Linked DNA regions of Oceanispirochaeta sp. M1. The main gene of each other region encodes a partner of the protein of the gene in region 2 in a complex. Links are inferred from orthologs where the notes say so. Each region holds a gene or a part of one and is shown on either strand. Other genes may lie near its edges.

The links.
Region 1: the proteins of uvrA (region 2) and mfd are in contact, whole or in part, in a crystal structure (PDB 4DFC), measured with the Escherichia coli proteins. The link is inferred for Oceanispirochaeta sp. M1 from one-to-one orthologs.

Annotation. Positions count from the first base shown.
Region 1 is NZ_QQPQ01000020.1:87,610-91,872, reverse strand. Bases 322-4,262 are described here. They hold mfd (transcription-repair coupling factor), read right to left. Parts: upstream 3,900-4,262; coding sequence 522-3,899; downstream 322-521. Other genes in these bases: DV872_RS15195 (hypothetical protein), read left to right, coding at 3,944-4,262; DV872_RS15205 (hybrid sensor histidine kinase/response regulator), read left to right, coding at 322-530. Also shown: more of DV872_RS15205, read left to right, coding at 1-321; more of DV872_RS15195, read left to right, coding at 4,263-4,263. UniProt on the Escherichia coli protein: Couples transcription and DNA repair by recognizing RNA polymerase (RNAP) stalled at DNA lesions. Mediates ATP-dependent release of RNAP and its truncated transcript from the DNA, and recruitment of nucleotide excision repair machinery to the damaged site.
Region 2 is NZ_QQPQ01000006.1:35,307-38,951, reverse strand. Bases 323-3,645 are described here. They hold uvrA (excinuclease ABC subunit UvrA), read right to left. Parts: upstream 3,337-3,645; coding sequence 523-3,336; downstream 323-522. Other genes in these bases: DV872_RS05290 (tol-pal system YbgF family protein), read right to left, coding at 3,356-3,645; DV872_RS05300 (LPS-assembly protein LptD), read right to left, coding at 323-520. Outside these bases: more of DV872_RS05300, read right to left, coding at 1-322. UniProt on the Escherichia coli protein: The UvrABC repair system catalyzes the recognition and processing of DNA lesions. UvrA is an ATPase and a DNA-binding protein. A damage recognition complex composed of 2 UvrA and 2 UvrB subunits scans DNA for abnormalities.

The DNA.
Region 1 (4,263 bases), on a different replicon or contig from region 2:
ATATATTGGATCTTGTCCGGACGATGCTGCTCCTCGAAGAGAAACCGCTGCAGCTTAACCCTGTACTGCTCAATGATTGTATTCACCATTGTCTCCATCTACTCAGTACAAAAATTAAGGAAAAAAAGATAAATATTGTTCTGGATTTGAAAAATGATTACCGTGTAATGGCTGAAGAGACTTCATTGATCAATTCGGTTGTGATGAATATTCTGACGAATGCCCTTAAATTCTCATACAGCGGTGGGACTGTCCGGATAAATCTTAAAGAAAATAAGGATAAGATAGAACTGATTGTTATGGATGAGGGAACTGGTATTCCCGACACTCTTCTCCCCCATCTTTTTGATGTGAGAAAAGGACATAGTCTCAGGGGTACAGAGGGAGAAAAAGGAAGCGGTTTCGGACTCCCCCTGGTTAAAAAATTCATGACTGCCTACGGAGCTGAGCTGCAGGTGGAGAGCAGTGAAGCGGGAACAGCCATACATCTGCTGTTCCCGGCTATAGATCCTCTTCAGGGATCAGAGTAAAACGCTCAGTTTCTCTTTCAGAAATTCTGATTTCTCCTCCAGTCCGATTTTACCTGTTTCAATAATCATTCTCTCCGGATGAGCCGGAGAGAGTTTCACAATGCCCCGTGAAGTAGTGATCAGTTTCATCACCTTATCTACTGAGATCACAGCAACCTTGCCGAAATCTATATAAACCAGACCTTTCCGTTCTTTAAGATTTGATATCCAGAGCTGCTTACAGATAATCCTTATTTCAGACATGGCCATAAGACTCTGTACTTCTGAAGGGAGAGGACCGAAACGGTCATAGAGTTCAGCGAAAATCTTCTCCTGTTCACTCTTATCAGTAATTGAGGCTATCTTCTTATAGACTTCCATTTTTTCGGTGGGATCATTGATATATGTCTCAGGAATAAATCCTGTGTAATCCAGCTCCAGATAAACATCGGGAGCTTCTTCTTCCTTTTCACCTTCGCTGCGCTCTTTAACTGCATCTTCCAGAAGTCTCAGATACATATCAAAACCGACTGCCATGATCTCACCTGACTGTTCACTTCCAAGCAGATTACCCGCACCCCGGACTTCCATATCCTTCATGGCGATCTTAAAACCCGATCCCAGGTCGGTGAAATCCGAGATAATCTGCAGCCGTTTCATAGCCAGGTCGGTAAGGGCCTTACTTTCCGGATACAGCAGATAGGCATAAGCCAGCCTTTCACTGCGCCCTACACGTCCTCTCAGCTGGTAAAGCTGGGATATACCGTACATATCTGCACGGTCGATGATAATTGTATTTACATTAGGAATATCAATTCCATTCTCTATAATCGTAGTGGAGACGAGAACCTGGAATGCTCCGCTGATAAAACGGTGCATTATCTCTTCAAGTTCACGGGATGACATCTTTCCGTGAGCGATCTCGACGAACACTTCGGGTACAAGATCCTGTAGAAAGACCTGGATACTCTCAAGACTTTCAACACGGTTATGCAGGAAGAAAACCTGACCGCCCCGTTCTATTTCTCTGCGAATGGCACGGGAGACGGTACCGGGATCAAATTCCTGAATAAGAGTTTCAATGGGCTGTCTGTTTTTAGGTGCGGTTTTTAATACTGACATGTCCCTGATCTTAACCATGGACATATGAAGAGTCCTGGGAATAGGAGTTGCTGATAGTGTCAGACAGTCAATATTTGTCTTTATCTCCTTCAGTTTCTCTTTGTCTTTAACACCGAAACGCTGCTCTTCATCGATGATCATAAGACCCAGGTTCTTGAATCTGATGTCCTTTGACAGAATCCTGTGTGTTCCGATCAAAAGATCAATCTCACCCGCCTCCAGTCTCTTGAGCACCCCTTTCTGATCTGCCTTTTTAACAAATCGTGAAAGCATTGCAATACGGATGGGAAAACGTTTGAAGCGTTCCAGAAAATTTTCATAATGCTGTTCGGCAAGAATGGTTGTTGGACAGAGAAAGGCGACCTGTCTCCCCCCCATAACACCCTTGAAGGCGGCTCTCATGGCAATTTCGGTCTTTCCATAGCCCACATCACCGCAGACAAGACGGTCCATGGGACGGGGTGATTCCATATCACCCTTGATCTCTTCAACGGCTTGAAGCTGATCCTTTGTCTCCTGATAGGGAAATGAAGCTTCAAACTCGACCTGAAAATCATCATCCCTGGGAAAACTGTAACCCTGAGCAGTCTGACGGCCCGCATAAAGTGTTATCAGTCTGTCCGCAAGATCTTCGACAGATTTTCTTACCTTCTTCTTCTTATTATCCCAGGTTTTTCCGCCTATTTTGTCGAGTCTTGGATTACGGCTCTCCTGACCTATATACCTCTGAACAAGGTTCACCTGTTCGATAGGAACAAAAATCGTATCACCCGCGGCATATTTCAAGGCAATATAATCCCGTTCATTGCCGGCGGCACGAATTCTTTCAATCCCCTTAAAGAGGCCGATTCCGTAATTGACATGTACCACATAGTCACCGGGGTTCAGCTCTACAAAAGAATCGATGACTTCACTTTTTGATTTCTTTACAGAGCTGGGAACCTTCTTACGGCGTCCGAATATCTCATTTTCCTGAATTACAATGATATTATTATCCGGTAGAGCAAATCCTGATGAGATGCTATGGGGGATCATTACAGGTTCATATTCCCTGAGCATATAGCCTATTCTGTCAGACTGGGACTCGGATTCAGCAAATATATAAATCTGCATATTCCGGTCTCTGTATTCCTGCATCTCCTCTTTAAGATAATTGATATTACCGAAGAAGGAGTGTCCGGGATCACAGTTGAACAGTATGCTCTCTTTATTTTCATCCTGTGTCAGGTTATGGATTTTAAAAAGCTTTCTATGGAGTGGAAGTATATTGTCCAGGCTGTTATGTATTCTTCCAGGCTCAGGAACAGTAAGCTCCTGATCAACTGCCTGCAGATAGAGCTCATCATATTCGTTGATAAGATGCTTCTCACCGGATGAGAGGCTCTCTGTATCCACCATAAAGACAAGATCATCATCACTGAAGTAATCCAGCAGAGTAGCCGGTTTATCAAATGCCAGGGGATAGAAAAGCTCCTCCCCTCTGAACTCACCTGTTGTTCTTAATATCTCACAGGCTTCAAGAGCTTCTTCGAAGTTGTTTTCAAGAGTGGATATAAGCTCTTCATCCCATATGACCTCTTTTGTCGGATAGAGGGTAAGATTCTTCTTCTTATCCCCTGAACTCTGAGAGACGGGATCGAAATATTTGATCACTTCTATATCTTCAAACTCAAAAACGACCCTTACGGCATCTTTATCTCCCGGCATAAAGACATCCAGAACTTCACCTCTTAAGGCGAATTCACCGGCCACAGTGACCCTCGGGACCCTGAGGTATCCGAATTCCTGAAGTTTCTTTTCCAGAAAGACAGGATCCAGAGAATCACCGATCCTCAGATCAATCTTCAGATCCTCAAGATATTTTCTTGGAGGGAGATATGAAAGAAATGAGCGCAGAGAGGCCACATAGAGGGTCTCCTTCTCCTCCATAATAGAGAAAAGGGTATTTACCCTGTTTCCGAACACAGAGGCCTGAGGGGACACACCCTTGTAGACCATGGTTCCCCACCAGGGGAAAAGGAGTACATTGTCGTGAAAGATAGAGAGGTCAGTCACCATTTCGGCGGCTTCAGCCTCTGTTCCGGTGATAATCAGGCCATTACGGCTGCCAAGTTCCTGTATTTTTCTAATAAATCCGGCAAGATAGTTGCCCCGGATTCCTGAGATATTCACAGGATAGCTGCCATTGTTCATACTGTCTAAAACAGCCTGATACGAAGTGTTCTTAGTAAAATGTTCTCTGATGGTATTTTGGTATAATGTTATCATTTAAAAAAACCGAAACTTATAATAAAGATTATTCGGGAGATCCAATGGCCAGACAGCGTATGTGCTTATTAATTCTGATCACATTTTTCACAACCCTATCAGCTTGGTCTGCTGATCCGGTATTCAGCATAAGGTATTATAATAAGAAAATCTATTACCCTGACAGTCCTATACAGGTGAAAGTTCTTCTTTCAAACCCCGGATCTGAATCTTTATCATTTAGAATTGCCGAGAACAGAACCTATAACTTTCTGTTTACACTCAAAACAATGAAGAACGAATTTCTCCCTGCTTCCAGGGAATATCTTGTAAATTTTGACCGTAATGAACCTGCTTTTTATAGGATGATAACCTTGGAGCCCGG
Region 2 (3,645 bases):
CCTGCTCAGTCTGGTTAAAGATAAGCTCTTCTGCCTTGATTATATGTGTACGGGGGTTTGAGCCGCTCTCGACCATCTCCACTTCCACATCACCCTTGAGTACGATCATCTGCTGATCATTTTCCTCGACAGTAAAGTAGTCGGTATTATAAGCAGATTTGACTGTAATGATTGAGACATTGGAATCTTCAGATCGTTTCTTTGAGGGGCTCAGACTGTAGTGTTGGAAAAGGGATTTTTTGAGGGAGGCTGAATCACCGCCGTCACTCAGATCCAGGCTGCGACACCAGGCCACAAGTTCGTAGTATGAGGCTGTTTCGATGTCTTTGATCATCGTCTTTTCATAGAGGCTGAGTTCAGGTTGAGCCTCAGGTTGAGCCTCAGGTTGAGCCTCAGGTTGAGCCTCAGGTTCGCCCTCGGCTTCAGACAAAGGGGCGTCTTCCCCGATCTCCTGAGAGAACACCGGTGTCAGGAGATAAAAGAGGAGTAGAAATGCTGCAGTTCTCTGATATTTTTTCATGCTCAGGGGAGAAGTTCTTTCAAAAACCTTCCTGTATATGATTTCTTACAGCGGGCAACTTCCTCAGGTGTGCCGGCGGCAACAAGATGACCTCCCTTATCCCCTCCTTCGGGCCCCAGATCAATAACATGGTCCGAGACTTTTATAACATCAAGATTATGTTCAATCATGCAGATTGTATTTTTTTTCTCAACCAGGGTCTGTAAAACATCCAGCAGCTGCTTAACATCTGCAAAATGAAGACCTGTTGTGGGCTCGTCTATGATATAGAAGGTCTTTCCTGTCTGTCGCTTTGAGAGCTCCAGAGACAGTTTAACACGCTGGGCTTCTCCACCCGAAAGAGTCAGAGCAGACTGTCCCAGTTTTATGTATCCCAGTCCTACTGACAGCAGGGTTCTGCACTTATGTGCGATGGTTGGAATGGGAGAGAAAAATTCAACCGCTTCATCGATGGGCATATCCAGTACATCATGAATATTTTTTCCCTTATAGCGTATTTCCAGGGTTTCCCTGTTGAATCTCTTACCCTTGCAAACATCACAGGTGACATATACATCAGGGAGAAAGTGCATTTCAATTTTCTGTGTACCCGCACCCTGACAGTTCTCACAGCGTCCACCCTTCACATTGAAGGAGAAACGGCCCGGCTTATATCCTCTTGCCTTGGAATCGGGTAGTGAGGAGAATAGATCCCTGATGGGTGTAAACAATCCTATATAGGTGGCCGGGTTTGAACGGGGAGTCCGGCCGATGGCACTCTGATCTATACAGATGACCTTATCAATCTCATCCATCCCTTCAATACTTGTACACTCACCTACTCTCTTTTTAGATTTGTTGAGATGGTTACTCAGACCGGGATACAAAATATCCGTAAGGAATGTGGATTTACCGGAACCTGAAACACCTGTGATAACTGTCATGGTTCCAAGAGGAATGCTGAGATCCAGGTTTTTCAGGTTATGTTCGGTACAGCCTTTGACATGGATAAATTTACCTGTACCTTTGCGGCGCTCTCCGGGTGCATCAATGGTGATTGCTCCGCTCAAAAAAAGGCCTGTCGGGCTGTTCGGGTTTTTCATAATCTCTTCCACGGTTCCCTCGGCGACTATCCGCCCACCGTGGATTCCAGCTCCGGGACCGATATCTACAATATAGTCGGCGGTCTTCAGGGTCTGCTCATCATGCTCGACAACGATCAGAGTATTTCCGATATCCCGCAGATGTTTGAGAGTATTGATAAGGCGTTCATTGTCCCTCTGATGAAGTCCGATTGTGGGTTCATCCAGAATATAGAGAACACCAACCAGTGAAGATCCGATCTGAGTAGCCAGGCGTATTCTCTGAGCTTCACCTCCAGACAGGGTGGCGGCTTCACGATGAAGGGTCAGATACTCGAGTCCAACGCTTTCGAGAAAGCTCAGACGATCCTTGATCTCTTTCATGATCTGCTTTGCGATATGGGTCTCGGTCTCGTTGAGTTTCAGATTTTTAAAAAATGAACTACAGTCCTTGATGGAAAGATTAGTAAGCTCATGGATATTCTTTTTATGGACAAGAACATGAAGAGCTTCACTTTTAAGCCTTTTACCACCACAGCTGTGGCAGGTTTTTTTTTCCATATACTCTTCGATCCAGGTTTTCATTGAATCGGAACTGCTCTCTCTATACCGGCGTTTCAGGTCATCAATAATTCCCTTGTACTGGGATTTATATTCAAAACGGCCGGTTCCTTCTTTATTTTCATAAAGCACTTCCATGGGATCATCCGAACCATAGAGCATAATATCAAGGATTTTGGGCTCCAGATCCTCCAGGGGAGTATCCAGTGAAAAATCGTAGAACTTTGCCATGGCTTCAAACCAGCTGCGATGCCAGTTTGCCTTGGGATTATAAGGAGCCACTCCGTGTTTATTGAACGAGAGGCTCAGGTCGGGAAATATCTTGTCTCTGGAGAATTCAAGAGTCTGTCCCAGACCGGAACAGTCTGGACAGGCTCCGAAGGGGTTATTGAAACTGAAGAGTCTGGGCTGCAGTTCAGGCATACTGAATCCACAGCTGGGACAGGAGTTTTTCTCAGAAAAGAACTGTTCTGTTTCTTCCCCTTTGTCCTGTATTATCACCTGTCCTTCAGACAGAGTAAGGGCCGTCTCAATAGACTGAGTCAGGCGTGAGATAGTCTCGTCACTCAGCTTCACCCTGTCTACAACAACTTCAATGGAGTGTTTCTTATTCTTTTCCAGTTTTATTTCATCTTCCAGGGATAGGATTTCCCCATCCACTCTGACGCGGACAAAACCGGATTTCAATGCATCTTCAAAGATCTTTTTATGCTCGCCCTTTTTACCCCTGACCAGAGGGGAGAGAATAACAAGCTTACAACCCTCCTCCTTGGAGCGGACGGCATCGATGATCTGATCTACAGACTGCTCTTTGATCTCCACACCGCATTCAGGACAGTAAGGAACTCCCACCCTTGCGAAAAGAAGTCTGAGATAGTCATATATTTCGGTAATGGTTCCCACCGTTGACCGGGGGTTCTTATGGGTTGTTTTCTGTTCTATGGAAATGGCAGGAGAGAGTCCCTCGATGTAATCCACATCGGGTTTTTCCATTCTGCCTAAAAACTGACGGGCATATGCCGACAGAGATTCCACATAGCGTCTCTGTCCTTCGGCAAATATTGTATCAAACGCAAGAGACGATTTACCACTTCCGCTAAGCCCCGAAATGACAATAAAACTGTCCCTGGGGAGTTCCAGGTTTATATTTTTAAGGTTGTGTTCCCTGGCACCTTTAATTATCAGATTCTTCATGAAGGTACTATACTCCTGTTCAGTACTTTAAGTAAGGGGTTTCCATTTCCGGATTGTCAAGTTTACCCTCCGCAAGTTTCTTCCAGGAACTTTGATTCCGGCTCATGTCGAGAATGGCCCACAGCTTGTCAGCGGATTCCCCGAAACCCTCTCTATAGAGAGCCTCAGCTAGAAAGTACATCGAACTATAGAGAGCATCCATATCCAGAAAGCTCTGATTATGGTACTCAATCTTCAACAGTGTATAGGCAGATGGAGTCATTGAAAAGTGCGGATAGCGATTTTTGATTATAGTCTCGGCCTTTTTTA